Linked DNA regions of Lacrimispora indolis DSM 755. The protein of the gene in region 1 binds, or shares a complex with, the protein of each later gene. Links are inferred from orthologs where the notes say so. Each region holds a gene or a part of one and is shown in the gene's direction. Other genes may lie near its edges. The genes, in order: secY and secG.

Evidence for each region.
Region 2: the proteins of secY (region 1) and secG are in contact, whole or in part, in a crystal structure (PDB 5AWW), measured with the Thermus thermophilus proteins. The link is inferred for Lacrimispora indolis DSM 755 from one-to-one orthologs. Residues at the interface, in WP_096411648.1 of Thermus thermophilus: Leu14, Gln16, Arg17, Phe20, Ile34, Pro35, Pro37, Ile72, Arg108, Arg109, Asn112, Gln113, Arg116, Ile117, Ile120, Pro145, Gly146, Trp147, Phe152, Phe155, Val156, Val159, Thr160, Val162, Ala163, Gly164, Ala166, Leu167, Trp170, Glu173; in WP_223903268.1 of Thermus thermophilus: Tyr5, Ile9, Tyr12, Leu13, Ala16, Leu19, Val20, Val23, Leu24, Gln26, Glu27, Pro28, Gln30, Gly31, Ala32, Asp34, Leu35, Met36, Gly37, Gly38, Ser39, Ala40, Asp41, Leu42, Phe43, Ala45, Arg46, Val48, Tyr53, Thr56.

Annotation. Positions count from the first base shown.
Region 1 is NZ_AZUI01000001.1:993,136-1,000,964, reverse strand. What follows is about bases 4,689-7,657. They hold secY (preprotein translocase subunit SecY), read left to right. Parts: upstream 4,689-5,496; coding sequence 5,497-6,819; downstream 6,820-7,657. Other genes in these bases: map (type I methionyl aminopeptidase), read left to right, coding at 7,566-7,657; K401_RS0104780 (adenylate kinase), read left to right, coding at 6,918-7,562; rplO (50S ribosomal protein L15), read left to right, coding at 5,055-5,495; rpmD (50S ribosomal protein L30), read left to right, coding at 4,846-5,028; rpsE (30S ribosomal protein S5), read left to right, coding at 4,689-4,832. In the rest of the region: rpsC (30S ribosomal protein S3), read left to right, coding at 1-419; rplP (50S ribosomal protein L16), read left to right, coding at 419-844; rpmC (50S ribosomal protein L29), read left to right, coding at 847-1,053; rpsQ (30S ribosomal protein S17), read left to right, coding at 1,149-1,403; rplN (50S ribosomal protein L14), read left to right, coding at 1,430-1,798; rplX (50S ribosomal protein L24), read left to right, coding at 1,813-2,118; rplE (50S ribosomal protein L5), read left to right, coding at 2,140-2,679; K401_RS0104820 (type Z 30S ribosomal protein S14), read left to right, coding at 2,695-2,880; rpsH (30S ribosomal protein S8), read left to right, coding at 2,905-3,306; rplF (50S ribosomal protein L6), read left to right, coding at 3,374-3,916; rplR (50S ribosomal protein L18), read left to right, coding at 3,934-4,302; more of rpsE, read left to right, coding at 4,323-4,688; more of map, read left to right, coding at 7,658-7,829. UniProt on the Bacillus subtilis protein: The central subunit of the protein translocation channel SecYEG. Consists of two halves formed by TMs 1-5 and 6-10.
Region 2 is NZ_AZUI01000001.1:4,815,501-4,823,237, forward strand. What follows is about bases 2,867-5,743. They hold secG (preprotein translocase subunit SecG), read left to right. Parts: upstream 2,867-4,126; coding sequence 4,127-4,360; downstream 4,361-5,743. Other genes in these bases: K401_RS0123440 (MarR family winged helix-turn-helix transcriptional regulator), read right to left, coding at 2,867-3,533; rnr (ribonuclease R), read left to right, coding at 4,535-5,743. Also shown: K401_RS0123420 (phospho-sugar mutase), read left to right, coding at 1-1,604; K401_RS0123430 (hypothetical protein), read right to left, coding at 2,447-2,644; more of K401_RS0123440, read right to left, coding at 2,826-2,866; more of rnr, read left to right, coding at 5,744-6,643; SsrA-binding protein SmpB, read left to right, coding at 6,659-7,123; K401_RS0123460 (BMP family ABC transporter substrate-binding protein), read left to right, coding at 7,210-7,737. UniProt on the Bacillus subtilis protein: Involved in protein export. Participates in an early event of protein translocation.

The DNA of each region.
Region 1 (7,829 bases):
GATCTGAGATTGAAAAATTAAAAGTTGAAGTTCAGAAGCTTACAGATAAGAAGTTATTTGTTGATATCAAGGAAATTAAAAGACCTGACAAAGATGCTCAGTTAGTAGCTGAATCCATTGCACAGCAGTTAGAGAACCGTGTATCCTTCCGCCGGGCGATGAAGTCCACCATGGGACGTTCCATGAAGTCTGGCATAAAGGGCATCAAGACTGCAGTTGCAGGACGTCTTGGCGGCGCTGATATGGCTCGTACAGAGTTCTACAGCGAAGGAACCATTCCGTTACAGACACTCAGAGCAGATATTGACTATGGTTTCGCTGAAGCAGATACAACCTTCGGTAAGATCGGTGTTAAGGTATGGATCTACAATGGCGAAATACTTCCAACTAAAGGAAACAAGGAAGGGAGCGATAAATAATGTTAATGCCTAAAAGAGTTAAACGTCGTAAACAGTTCCGTGGATCCATGGCTGGTAAAGCGTTAAGAGGCAATACCATCAGCAACGGCGAGTTTGGTTTAGTTTCCACAGAACCATGCTGGATTAAATCGAACCAGATCGAGGCAGCCCGTGTTGCTATGACCCGTTATATCAAGCGTGGCGGTAAAGTCTGGATCAAGATTTTCCCGGATAAACCTGTAACAGCAAAGCCAGCAGAAACCCGTATGGGTTCCGGTAAGGGCGCTCTGGAATACTGGGTAGCAGTAGTAAAACCAGGCCGTGTATTATTCGAAATCGCTGGAGTACCTGAAGAAACAGCACGTGAAGCTTTACGTCTTGCTATGCATAAGTTACCGTGCAAGTGTAAGATTGCTGCTAAAGCAGATTTAGAAGGCGGTGAATGACAGTGAAAATTGATAAGTATGTTGAAGAATTAAAAGGAAAATCCGTTGCAGAGCTGCATGTAGAATTAGTAGCTGCAAAGAAAGAACTTTTCAACTTAAGATTCCAGAATGCAACCAACCAGCTTGACAACACAAGCAGGATCAAAGAGGTTCGCAAGAACATTGCCAGAATTCAGACTGTTATAACTGAGAAGGCTAAATTAGCTTAAGTTGCAGTTTTTTTAAAAAAGCACGACACACACGAGCGTGTGTAAACTTATAGATTGGGCCGCCAGGGCCAAAACTCGAAAGGAGAATACCGAACGTGGAAAGAAATTTAAGAAAAACCCGTACTGGTAAGGTTGTGAGCAGCAAGATGGATAAGACTATCGTTGTAGCGATTGAAGACCATGTAGAACATCCTTTATACGGCAAGATCGTAAAAAGAACGTATAAATTAAAAGCCCATGATGAGAAAAACGAATGCAATATGGGCGATACAGTGAAAGTAATGGAAACAAGACCGCTGTCAAAAGACAAGAGATGGAGACTTGTTGAGATTATCGGAAGAGCGAAATAATTTATTTCCAGGAAGGAGTAACAGGTATGATTCAGCAGGAAACCAGATTAAGGGTTGCCGACAATACCGGTGCAAAAGAGATCCTTTGTATCCGTGTTATGGGCGGCTCTACAAGAAGATATGCTAATATTGGTGATGTTATCGTTGCCAGCGTAAAAGATGCAACGCCTGGTGGTGTTGTTAAAAAGGGCGACGTTGTAAAGGCCGTAGTTGTACGCACCGTTAAGGGTGCACGCCGCAAAGACGGTTCCTATATCAAGTTCGATGAGAATGCTGCCGTAATTATCAAAGATGACAAGACTCCAAAAGGAACTCGTATCTTTGGACCGGTTGCCAGAGAGTTAAGAGAGAAACAGTTCATGAAGATTGTTTCCTTAGCTCCAGAAGTATTATAAGGAGGTGTCGGACTGTGCATAAAATTAAAAGAGATGACCTGGTAAAGGTTATCGCAGGAAAAGATAAAGACAAACAGGGCAAAGTTCTTCACATAGATACGAAGAATAACAGAGTGGTAGTGGAAGGCATCAACATGATCACAAAGCATGTAAAGCCAGGCCCAGGCAGCCCACAGGGTGGTATCATACAGAAAGAAGCTGCACTTGATATCTCCAACGTAATGCTTGTTGTTGACGGAAAAGCGACCAGAGTTGGTTTTGAAGTAAAAGACGGCAAAAAAGTCCGTGTTGCAAAAGCGACCGGTAAAGTAATTGACTAATTCGGAGAGGAGGAATAAAAATTGGCTAGATTAAAAGAGATATACCAGACAGAGATCGTAGAAGCTATGATCAAGAAATTTGGATATAAGAACGTCATGGAAGTGCCGAAGTTAAATAAGATTGTCATCAATATGGGTATTGGTGAAGCAAAGGAAAATGCCAAGATTTTAGACTCTGCAGTAAGAGATTTAGAAATCATCTCCGGTCAGAAGGCAGTCTTGACAAAAGCTAAGAAATCAATTGCAAACTTCAAAATCAGAGAAGGTATGCCGATTGGCTGCAAAGTAACCTTACGCGGTCAGAGAATGTATGAATTTGCTGATCGTCTGATCAACCTTGCGCTTCCTCGTGTACGTGACTTCAGAGGTGTAAATCCTAATGCATTCGACGGCAGAGGAAACTACGCTCTTGGCATTAAGGAACAGCTTATTTTCCCTGAAATTGAGTACGATAAAGTTGACAAGGTAAGAGGTATGGACGTTATTTTCGTTACTACCGCTAAGACAGACGAAGAAGCCCGTGAACTTTTGACATTATTCAATATGCCATTTGCAAAATAGTAGGAGGAAGAATCCATGGCAAAGACTTCAATGAAGATCAAACAGCAGAGACCTGCAAAATTCTCCACAAGAGAATACAATCGCTGCAGAATCTGTGGTCGTCCACATGCTTATTTAAGAAAATACGGAATCTGCAGAATCTGCTTCCGTGAATTAGCATACAAGGGCCAGATCCCAGGCGTTAGAAAAGCAAGCTGGTAAAATAAGGAAGGAGGCAATTTCAAAATGACTATGAGCGATCCAATCGCAGATATGCTTACAAGAATCCGTAATGCAAATACTGCAAAACATGATACAGTAGATGTACCTTCATCTAAGATGAAATTAGCTATTGCTGATATCCTTGTAAAAGAGGGATACATTAAAAAATATGATGTCGTAGAAGACGGTGCATTCCAGACCATCAGGATCACCTTAAAATACGGTAAAGATAAGAATGAGAAAATCATTACAGGTATTAAGAGAATCTCCAAGCCAGGTTTACGTGTATACGCAAACAAGGAAGAGTTACCTAAAGTACTTGGCGGTTTAGGAACAGCTATTATCTCCACAAACCAGGGCGTAATTACCGATAAGGATGCACGCACTATAGGTATCGGCGGAGAAGTACTGGCATTTGTTTGGTAATTAACAGAAGCATCTGAAAACAGAAGGAGCGCAAAGTTCTTTCCGAAAATTTAAGGAGGTAAACGGCATGTCACGTATAGGAAGAATGCCTATCGCGGTTCCGGCAGGCGTAACTGTTGCAATCGCAGAAAATAATAAAGTGACTGTAAAAGGTCCTAAGGGAACTCTTGAAAGAGTGTTGCCATCTGAGATGACAATCAAAGAAGAAGATGGTCATATCGTTGTTACAAGACCTAACGATTTAAAGAAGATGAAATCCTTGCACGGTCTGACAAGAACCTTAGTAAACAACATGGTCGTTGGTGTTACCAACGGTTATGAGAAAAAGCTTGAAATCAATGGTGTTGGCTACAGAGCACAGAAGCAGGGCAAGAAACTGGTTCTTTCTCTTGGCTATTCCCACCCGGTAGAGATGGAAGATCCCGAAGGCATCGAATCTACCATGGAAGGACAGAACGTCATCATTATTAAAGGTATCGATAAAGAAAAAGTTGGCCAGTACGCTGCTGAAATCAGAGATAAGAGAAGACCTGAACCGTATAAGGGCAAGGGTATCAAGTATGCTGACGAAGTGATCAGACGTAAAGTTGGTAAGACTGGTAAGAAATAATTAAGGAGAGTGTAAAGATGGTTAGCAAACAGTCAAGAAGCGAAGTTCGCGTTAAAAAACACAACAGATTACGTAACCGTTTTGCAGGCACTGCAGAAAGACCGCGTTTAGCTGTGTTTAGAAGCAATAATCATATGTATGCTCAAATTATTGACGATACAGTTGGTAAGACTTTAGTCGCTGCTTCTACAGTAGAAAAAGAAGTAAAGGCAGAATTAGAGAAAACTAACGACGTTGATGCTGCAGCATATGTAGGTACCGTAGTGGCAAAGAGAGCCATTGAAAAAGGAATCAAAGAAGTTGTCTTTGACAGAGGCGGATTTATATATCAGGGTAAGATTCAGGCATTAGCAGACGCAGCCAGAGAAGCTGGTCTGGAATTCTAAGTAGAGAGGAGAATGACAGCGTGAAACGTACAATTTTTGAGGCAAGTCAGTTAGAATTAAACGACAGAGTAGTTGCTATCAAGCGCGTATCTAAAACCGTTAAAGGTGGACGTACCATGAGATTCTCTGCTTTAGTAGTCGTAGGTGATGGCAATGGCCACGTAGGTGCTGGTCTTGGCAAAGCCGGTGAAGTTCCAGAAGCAATCCGTAAGGGAAAAGAGGCTGCCGTTAAGAACATGGTTGCGGTTCCCATTGATGAGAACAGCAGCATTCCTCATGACCTGATCGGTAAATTCGGAAGTGCATCTGTACTTCTTAAGAGAGCTAACGAAGGTACAGGAGTTATCGCAGGAGGCCCTGCACGTGCGGTTTTAGAGCTTGCAGGTATTAAGAATATTCATTCTAAGTCCTTAGGTTCCAATAATAAGACCAATGTAGTTTTAGCTACTATCGAGGGATTAACCCGGTTAAAAACTCCTGAGGAAGTTGCAAAGCTTCGCGGCAAATCTGTAGAAGAGATTTTAGGCTAAGGAGGATATGAAAATGGCAGATAAATTAAAAATCACATTGGTGAAATCCCCGATCGGCGCAGTTCCGAAGCATAAAGCAACCGTTGAAGCATTAGGCTTAAAGAAGCTTCATAAGACAGTTGAAATGCCGGACAATAACGCGGTCAGAGGTATGATCGCCAACGTGCGTCATTTAGTAAAAGTTGAAGAGATTTAAGAGAATACAGTAAGGAGGTGCAAGCGATGGATTTATCAAATTTACAGCCTGCGTTAGGTTCCAAACACAGCGACAACTTCAGAAGAGGCCGCGGACATGGTTCAGGAAACGGCAAGACAGCAGGTAAGGGTCATAAGGGACAGAAGGCACGTTCCGGTGCTACCAGACCAGGTTTTGAAGGCGGCCAGATGCCTTTATACAGACGTATTCCTAAGAGAGGCTTTACAAATAGAAATACTAAAACCATTATCGGTATCAATGTAAATGCATTAGAGGCATTCGAAAACGATACGGTTGTTACTGTTGAAACTTTAATAGAGAGCGGTATTGTTAAGAATCCGCGTGACGGTGTTAAGATCCTTGGAAATGGAGAATTAACCAAAAAGCTTACAGTAAAGGTAGATGCTTTCAGCGAAGGCGCAAAAACCAAAATCGAGGCTTTAGGTGGAACCTGCGAGGTGATCTAATATGTTAAAAACACTCCGTAATGCATTCAAGATCAAGGACTTAAGAAAGAAACTCATCTTTACGTTCCTGATGCTGGTGGTTACCAGAATCGGTTCTCAGCTGCCGATTCCAGGAGTTGAAACAAGCTTTTTCAAAGATTTTTTTGCTCAGCAGAACAACGATGCGTTTGGATTTTTCAACGCCATGACTGGCAGCTCTTTTACCAACATGTCCGTGTTCGCTCTGAGCATTACCCCTTACATCACATCTTCCATCATCATGCAGCTTTTGACCATTGCGATTCCAAAGCTTGAGGAAATGCAGCGAGATGGTGAAGACGGAAGAAAAAAGATTGCAGAATACACCCGTTACGTAACAGTTGGTCTGGCTTTGATCGAGTCCGTCGCTATGGCGGTCGGATTCGGCGGCCAGGGTCTGTTAAAAGAATTTAATGCCTTAAGCATTATTATCGCTGTTGCAACCATGACGGCAGGAAGTGCTCTTCTGATGTGGATCGGTGAGCGGATTACGGAAAAGGGTGTAGGCAATGGTATTTCCATGGTCCTGTCATTTAACATCATTTCCAGCTTTCCGACTGATGCGTCAACCTTATATACCAGATTTATGTCTGGAAAATCGGTTGCCGTAGCAGCAGTTGCAGCCATTGTTATCATTGCTGTTATTGTGGCAATCGTGGTATTTGTTATTATCCTTCAGGATGGAGAGAGAAGGATTCCAGTACAGTATTCCAAAAAGATGCAGGGACGGAAGATGGTCGGCGGCCAAGCCACCAATATTCCGTTAAAAGTGAATACAGCCGGCGTTATTCCGGTGATTTTCGCTTCCTCCATTATGTCGTTCCCGGTTGTAATCTCCCAGTTCTTTGGGGCGAGTATCAACTACAACAGCATTGGAGGCCACATTTTGGCGGCGCTGAACTCTTCCAGCTGGTTCAAGCCGGAAAGACCGGTGTATACTATCGGCCTGGCCGTTTACGTGGCACTTATTATTGTGTTCGCTTACTTCTATACATCAATTACGTTTAACCCGCTTGAAGTTGCGAATAACATGAAGAAGTCCGGCGGCTTTATCCCGGGTATCCGCCCAGGAAAGCCTACCAGCGATTACCTCAATTCTATTTTAAACTATATCGTATTTATAGGCGCATGCGGCCTGACGATTATCTGTATCGTTCCGATCATGGTGTCCGGTTTATTCAATGTAAGCCGTTTATCATTCGGCGGCACATCCTTGATCATCATCGTCAGCGTAGTCTTAGAAACGTTAAAGGCGATTGAATCTCAGATGCTTGTGCGCTATTATAAAGGCTTTTTAAACGATTAGAGGACAAACCAAGAGAAACACGCGCGGCGTGTTTTTCTTGGAATTTGTATTATTATCCTTAAAGAAGTTATGTATTTCATGTAAGGGAGGGACTGTCTATGAAAATTATCATGTTAGGTGCTCCTGGTGCCGGCAAAGGCACCCAGGCAAAAAAGATTGCCGAAAGGTATCAGATTCCCCATATTTCTACCGGAGACATTTTTCGCTCCAACATCAAGGAGGGGACAGAGTTAGGCAGGAAGGCAAAGGAATACATGGATCAGGGTGCTCTTGTGCCGGATGAACTGACCATTGGGATGCTCATGGACCGCATTCAGAAGGAAGACTGTGTAAACGGATACGTACTGGATGGTTTTCCTAGAACCATTCCGCAGGCTGAAAGCCTTAAAAAGGCACTTTCTGAGATGGGGCAGAAGATTGACTTTGCGATTAATGTAGACGTACCGGATGAGAAGATTATAGACAGAATGGCAGGCCGCCGTGCCTGTATTGCCTGTGGAGCTACATATCACATTGTGTATAATCCAAGCAGGGTTCCCGATGTATGTGATGTATGCGGGGCAGGTCTTGTCCTGCGGGATGATGATAAGCCGGAAACTGTTAAAAGACGTTTGTCGGTCTACCATGATCAGACGAAACCTCTGATCGATTATTATAAGGAAGCAGGTGTACTGGTGAATATCGATGGAACACAGGATTTAAGCAAGGTGTTCTCGGACATCTCTGCTGTTTTAGGAGCATAGTTTATGTCAGTTACGATCAAATCTGCAAGAGAGATAGAACTTATGAGAGAGGCAGGAAAGATTCTTTGTAAAACTCATGAAGAGCTTTCAAAAGCCTTGAAGCCGGGAATGACAACCTGGGATATTGATCATCTGGGAGAAGAAATCATAAGGAGTTATGGCTGTACGCCCTCTTTCCTGAATTATAATGGTTATCCTGCATCCATCTGCGTTTCCGTAAACGATGAGGTGGTTCACGGGATTCCAAGTAAGAAGCGTGTTTTAGCA
Region 2 (7,737 bases), 3.8 Mb from region 1 along the record:
TTGGAACAGGCGGTTTAAGAGGCGTAATGGGAGCAGGATTAAACCGGATGAACTGCTATACCGTGAGAAAAGCCACCCAGGGGCTCGCCAATTATATGAAGCGGCAGGAAGGTGAGAAAAAAGCGGTAATCGCTTATGATTCCCGCCATAATTCCGGAGAGTTTGCCATGGAAGCAGCTCTGTGTCTCTGTGCCAACGGAATCCAGGTGTTTCTGTTTGATGATCTGCGTCCAACGCCGGAACTGTCTTTTGCCGTCAGAGAACTGGGCTGTATGGCAGGAATCGTGGTGACGGCCAGCCATAACCCTTCGGAATATAATGGCTATAAGGTCTATTGGTCGGATGGGGCACAGATCACATGGCCGAAAGATATGGAGATTCTCCAGGAGGTGAGGGCGGTAACCGACTTTTCCTGCGTTAAGAGCATGTGCAGAGAAAAGGCCCAATGCGAAGGACTGCTCCGATTCATTGGTGAGGAGATGGAGACCTGTTACATAAACGCTCTGAAAGTTCTGGTGCAGGAGCCGGAAGTTTTAAAAAAAGGTGCACCGGATTTAAAAATTGTATATACCCCCCTCCATGGAACGGGAAACGTGCCGGTAAAGAGAATTCTAAAAGAGCTTGGATTTGAAAAAGTATATGTTGTGGAGAAACAGGAACAGCCGGACGGCAATTTTCCTACGGTCAATTCTCCTAATCCGGAGGATGAAAAGGCATTTGTCATGGCACTTGCATTGGCAAGGAAAGTGGATGCTGACCTGGTGCTGGCAACTGATCCCGATGCGGACCGTTTAGGCGTGTATGCGAAGGAGGGAAAAACCGGTGACTACATGGCATTTACCGGTAATATGTCCGGAATGATTATCTGTGAATACCTTTTGAGCCGCAGGAAGGAAAAACGCACACTGCCCCAAAACGGTGCTGTTGTAACGACCATTGTTTCCGGAAAAATGGCAAAAGCCGCCTGCCGTGAATATGGGGTAACGCTTATTGAGACACTGACCGGTTTCAAATACATCGGAGAACAGATAAGACTTTTTGAAGAACAGGGAACCTATGAGTATCTCTTTGGATTTGAAGAAAGTTATGGCTGCCTCATTGGCACTAATTCCCGGGATAAGGACGCGGTATCCGCTGTCATGACCCTATGCGAGGCGGCAGTTTATTATAGAAGTCAGGGGCTGACCCTATGGGATCAAATGGAGACCCTTTATAAGAAATACGGATGTTACAGAGAAAGTCTCCATACCATTGTAAAGGCAGGGCCAGAGGGATCGGAGGAAATTACCGGCCTGTTGGAAGAGCTGAGACGTAATCCATTCAAATCAGTGGGAGGATTTGGAACAGTGGAATTTTACGACTACAGGGAGGATTGGAAAATCAGACTGAAGGATGGAACAAGAGCGCGGACAGGACTTCCGCGGTCCGATGTCCTGTATTACCTGTTGGAAGAGGACAACTGGATCTGTATCAGACCCTCAGGCACAGAACCCAAGGTCAAGATTTATATAGGGACCCGGGCAGAGACGCTGGGGGAGGCAGAAGATCGGCTTTCTGCTATTTGGAACGATGTGGAAGGCAGGCTCGCTGCAGAATTTGTTTGAATGGCGGGCCGTGAAAGATGAAGAGGAAAAGCGGCATTTTACGAAAAACTCGGCAGCGGTTGTTTTTACAGCCGCTGCCTGAACCATTTATGCTGTTTTGCCTGAAAAATGGATGTTATAAATATCAGCATAAATGCCGTTTTTGGATATCAGTTCATTGTGAGTGCCGGTTTCTGCGATGTCGCCGTTTTGCATTACCACAATGCTGTCGGCATGATAAATAGTTGACAGGCGATGGGCCACCACGAAGCTGGTACGTCCTTTGAGCAATTGCCACATGGCCTTTTGTATGACCATTTCAGTCCGGCTGTCCACGTTGGAAGTGGCTTCATCAAGGAGGATAATTTCCGGATCAGCAACAAAGGCGCGGGCAATGGTGATAAGCTGCTTTTGTCCCTGTGATATATTGTCTGCACCTCCATAGCGGAAGCTCACCTGTTCACAGGAAAGGGAGGAACAGCCATCTGTTGTTTCTGATTCAGGGGCGTCCATAATGCTTAAATTGGTATCCAGAATCTCATAAACACGCTTTGCCGATACCTGGCCGCGGGGGAGTGTGAGGATGACATTGGTCAGCAGTCCAAAACCTATCAGGATTTGCATGGAATAGTTAATGGCCGCTATGATCGCGCCCACCTCCAAATTTCCGGAGGCCCCACGGCTTCCGCCGATCCACAGGATGGCTAAGGTGGCCATATTCAGGATCAAGGTGATCAAAGGTACAAAAATGCTCATAATGGTGCCTGCCGTGACAGCGGTCTGGGTATAAGCACGATTGATTTCCCCATACTTTCTGCAGTCTTCCTCTTCCTTGGCAAATGCGCGGATCACACGAACTCCGGTCAAGCCCTGCAAAGGGTAAAGATCAGCATAAGGCCGCCCTGCCTCCAGATATAGCCGATGTCTCCAGCTGCGATGCCCTTGTCAACAATGCCTGCCGTGAGATAAGGGAGATACAGGGCGCTTCCCGTTTGTATAAGCAGGAACATAATGGCCAGTATGGTTTTTACAGGAGGCAGCCGTTTCAAAATTCTAAGCATTGGCAGCCCCTTCTTTTTGATCGAACATGGTACGGATGAGATGGTTTATTCCATAAATGAAAAGTATAATAAAAGACATAATAACTCCTTTCTGCCTGAAAAAAGGCGCAAAAAAATAAAGGCGCTGCCAAATGGCTTTTGGAAAGACAGCGCCAATGCTGTTATTGCTGGGTATCATTATTTATTCTTCGTCATCGTGGGGAGTTTTGGGCGGAGGAGGCGTCGGCCTGCCAAAGAAATTTGGTCCGTGTCCGTTGAGTCTTGGATCATTGCAGCCTGGTTCAAAATGTCCGGCGCCATGAGAATCTCCCGGCCTTCTGTTCTGCCAGCCATGATAGTCTTCTCTGCGGCCAAACGGGTGCCGGCCGCCATGCATAAACATTGTCTCAAACCGTTCATTTCCCATCCTCTCACGGGCAGAGCGAAGCCATTCCAGCCTTTCGCTGTCCTCATCATCCCCAAGCTGGGCTTCAAGTGCCGCGATGACGCGGTCGAGATACTCACCGAATAAGGTTTGTTCCTCCTCGCTGAGGCAGTTGAAAATATCTCCAAAATCCGAGCGGGGCTGCTGCTCATTTTTTCCTTTTTCCGTGAGCTGTACCAGCATGACGCGTCTGTCAGCTTCTGAAGGAGTGCGGGTGATATAACCGCCTTTCTCCAGCTTGTTAAGAAGCTCATTAAGGGATTGTATCCGAATCCCCAGCAGATAAGACAAGTCTTTTGTGCTGATTTCCGATTGCATTTTGAGCATTGCCAAAACCCTGCCTTGCCCCCGGGTTGGATCGGCCATGGGGCCGTGCTGTGCATGTTGCTGTAAATGGTGACGCTGTAAAAGCCATTGAAGCCTTGAGAGCTTTTCGTAAAGCTCTGTAAAATTATCTTCCATCATAATAACTACCTCCTAAATTTGAAAGTTAATCAGGTACCTTAAATACATTGTAATGGTACCTGATGAAAATGTCAAGAAAATTTTTGAAAGGTACCTGTTTATTCTTTGCTTCTTATGCCGGAGTATTTTCAATCAATAAATTTCAATATAAAGTAAGAGGGAAGAAGCAAATTCTCTAAAAGTCCGGATAAGCCGGGAGTCAGGAACATGGAAAGGTGGAAAGACATACCTGGAGCGTGACAGGCAAAAGGAGGAAGAATAAAGAATAAGGATATAGGCGGGGTGGAGACAAAGGAAATCAGCTTATAAAAAATCCTGCAGGTAAAAGAGTTGAATGTTTATCAAAGGAGGGTGAGAAATTAAGAAGCTTCTATTAATAATAAGGTCAAAAAATCAGAGAGAGTTTTCTTATGAGATGTGATCATTTCCAAGACGCAGCAGAAAGTGGTAAAAGAAAATCTTTGGATACAGATTAAGGTCAGGGACCTGATGCTGGGTTATATGAGCCAATGAATATTAAAATATAAAAATATATTGTATTTTCAGAAAAATTATGGTATGATAACCTGTGTTTGACTATAGGAGGTGGAAACGTGATCAGGATTATTTTATCAATCATATTTGTTATCATATGTGTTGCTTTATCAGCAATAATTCTTTTACAGGAAGGAAAGAGTCAGGGCCTGGGTTCTATCGGCGGTATGGCAGATACCTACTGGGGCAAAAATAAAGGCCGTTCCATGGAAGGAAAGCTGGAGAAATTCACAAAATACGGAGCAGTCCTGTTTTTTATTCTGGCACTGGTACTGAATCTGAATATACTGTAAGGACAAAACACTCTTGTATGGTAACAAGGGTGTTTTTTTCACATTATGGGAAGATTTTGTAATACCTCCCGGTAAAGTGCGGATAATAAAGAAAAGAATAAAAGATTAATAGATAAAAATGATATTTAAGAGAGGAAGACAATGACAGAAGAACAATTAATGCAGCGGAAAGCCATGCTTCTCCAGCTGTTTGAAGACCCTGCCTATGTGCCTATGAAATTAAAGGAGCTGGCTATGCTTTTTGATATTCCCAAGGATCAAAGGGAAGATTTAAAAGAGGTACTGGATACACTTTTGGCAGAAGGAAAGATCGGTATATCACAAAAAGGAAAATACGGAAAACCGGACTTAGGTTCCATTGCCGGAATATTTTTTGGACATTCCAAGGGCTTTGGTTTTGTTACGGTGGAAGGACTGGATCAGGATATTTATATTCCGGAAGATAAAACAGGCGGCGCCCTTCACGGGGATACGGTGCTGGTATCCGCCGAATCAAAGCCAGGAAACGGAAAAAGGGCGGAAGGCCATGTTGTCAAGGTGCTGGAGCATGCCAATGGGCAGATCATAGGGTATTATCAGAAAAATAAGAATTTTGGTTTTGTTATCCCGGATAACCAGAAAATTTCAAAGGATGTATTCATTCCACAGGGCAAGGATATGGGTGCCATGACCGGCCACAAGGTGGTGGTTAAAGTTACTGATTTCGGAGGGGCAGAACGGAAGCCGGAAGGGATTATAACGGAGATTCTTGGACATGTTAACGATCCGGGTACGGATATTCTTTCCATTGTAAGGGCATACGGGCTTCCGGAGGAATTTCCAGACAGTGTGATGAAACAGGTTGCAGCAGTTCCGGATGCAATTAGCGGAAAAGATATGCAGGGACGTCTGGATCTTAGAAGTTTGCAGACAGTTACCATTGATGGAGAAGATGCAAAGGATCTTGACGATGCCATCACCATATCAAAAAAGGATGGAATCTATACTTTAGGCGTTCATATCGCGGATGTTACCAATTATGTGACGGAAAACAGCCCTTTGGATGAGGAAGCCTTAAGGAGAGGGACCAGTGTATATCTGGTGGATCGGGTAATCCCCATGCTGCCTCATAAGCTGTCAAACGGAATCTGCTCCCTGAATCAAGGGGAAGACCGTCTGGCTTTAAGCTGCATCATGGACATTGATGGAAACGGCAACGTAATGGGACATAGAATTGCAGAGACCGTCATAAACGTAGACCGGAGAATGACCTATACGGCAGTGAATGCCATTGTGACCGATCATTATGAGGCAGTGATGAAAGAATATGAGGAATTTATTCCCATGTTTGAGCAGATGAAGGAACTGGCCGGTATTCTGCGGGAAAAGAGGAAAAAGAGAGGTTCCATTGATTTTGACTTCCCGGAGACAAAGGTGATTCTTGATGAGCGGGGAAAGCCATTGGAGATTAAGCCTTATGAAAGAAATGCAGCGACTAAAATCATCGAGGATTTTATGCTCATGGCAAATGAAACAGTTGCAGAGGATTATTTCTGGCAGGAGATCCCTTTTCTTTACCGGACCCATGACAACCCGGATCCGGAAAAGATGAAGAGTCTTGCCACGCTGATCAACAATTTTGGATATTCCATCCGTTTCCACAATGGAGAAGTTTATCCCAAGGAAGTCCAGAAGCTCCTAGCCAATGCGGAGGATACGCCGGAGGAAGCCCTGATCAGCCGTCTGGCCCTGCGTTCCATGAAGCAGGCCAAATATACGGTGGCAAATACCGGCCATTTTGGTCTGGCTGCCAAATATTATACTCACTTTACTTCGCCCATCAGAAGGTATCCGGACTTGCAGATCCACCGGATTATAAAAGAGAACTTAAGGGCAGGTTTAACGGAAAAGAGGATCAGCCATTACGATAAGATACTTCAGCAGGTGTCTGTCCAGTCCTCTGTCACAGAGCGGAGAGCCGATGAAGCGGAGCGGGAGACCATTAAGCTTAAAAAGTGTGAATATATGGAAAGGCATATTGGAGAAGAGTTTGACGGAGTGATCTCTGGAGTGACAAACTGGGGGCTTTATGTGGAACTTCCCAATACTGTGGAAGGATTGATTCATGTGAATCAGCTTCAGGATGATTATTATCGTTTTGATGAAGAGCATTATGAGCTGGTAGGTGAAATGACCAGGAAAACCTATAAACTTGGTCAGCCTATCCGGGTTATAGTGGCGGGTACGGATAAGCTTTTGCGTACCATCGACTTTATTCCGGCGAAGGATTTTGAAGAGGAATAACAGGAGGATTGTAAAATGGGGAAAGAAAGTTTCAAATTAATTGCCAACAACAAAAAGGCATATCACGATTATTTTATTGATGAAAAATATGAGGCCGGCATTGAACTGGCCGGAACGGAAGTAAAATCCATCCGCATGGGCAAATGCAGTGTTAAGGAATCCTTTGTCAGGATCGACAAAGGAGAAGTTTATGTCTGTGGAATGAATATCAGCCCATATGAAAAAGGGAATATCTTTAACAAAGACCCTTTAAGGGTCAGAAAGCTGCTGCTTCACAAGGCCGAGATCGGAAAACTGGATGCAAAGATTGCTCAGAAGGGGTATACCCTGGTTCCGCTTCAGGTATATTTTAAGGGAAGCCTGGTAAAGGTGGAAATTGGCCTTGCCAGAGGTAAAAAACTATATGATAAGAGAGAAGACATTGCTAAAAAGGATCAAAAAAGGGAATTGGAAAGAGACTTTAAGGTGAGGAATCTTTAGCTGGGAGACACTTTAAGCCTCCTAAATCTGTACAGAAGACTGTTTTAATGCTAAAATAGCCTTATTAAAAGATGGAGGAAAAGCGGATGGCATTATATGATTATGTGGGGGCATTAAGGCGGGGCCGCAGACAATATCAGGCTTCCGTATCAAAGGGAGAATATCCGTATCTGCCGGTCCTTGATGAAATACTGTCCTATACGGATATTGTTTCTGAAGTGAGCTTGGGGATCATGGATATTCCTCTGGAAAAGGTGGTAGGTACAAAAACAGAGGGACGCACCAGCGCCTTTGCCAGTAATTTTATGCCCCTTTTGTCGGAAAAATCGGAATTTGGAGCGAAATGGGCATATTTGTATGACCGTCAGATTGAAGAGGGAATCCATGATCCAATTGTAGCCTATGAATTTATGAACCAGTATTACGTTCAGGAAGGCAATAAAAGGGTCAGTGTTTTAAAATATGTAGGTGCTTTCAGCATTTCAGCCTCTGTCACCCGCCTGATTCCAAAACGGAACGATAATCTGGACAACAGGCTTTACTACGAATTTCTGGATTTCTATCAGGTATCCTTTAACTGCGACGTGTGGTTCAGCAAAGAAGGAAGCTATGAT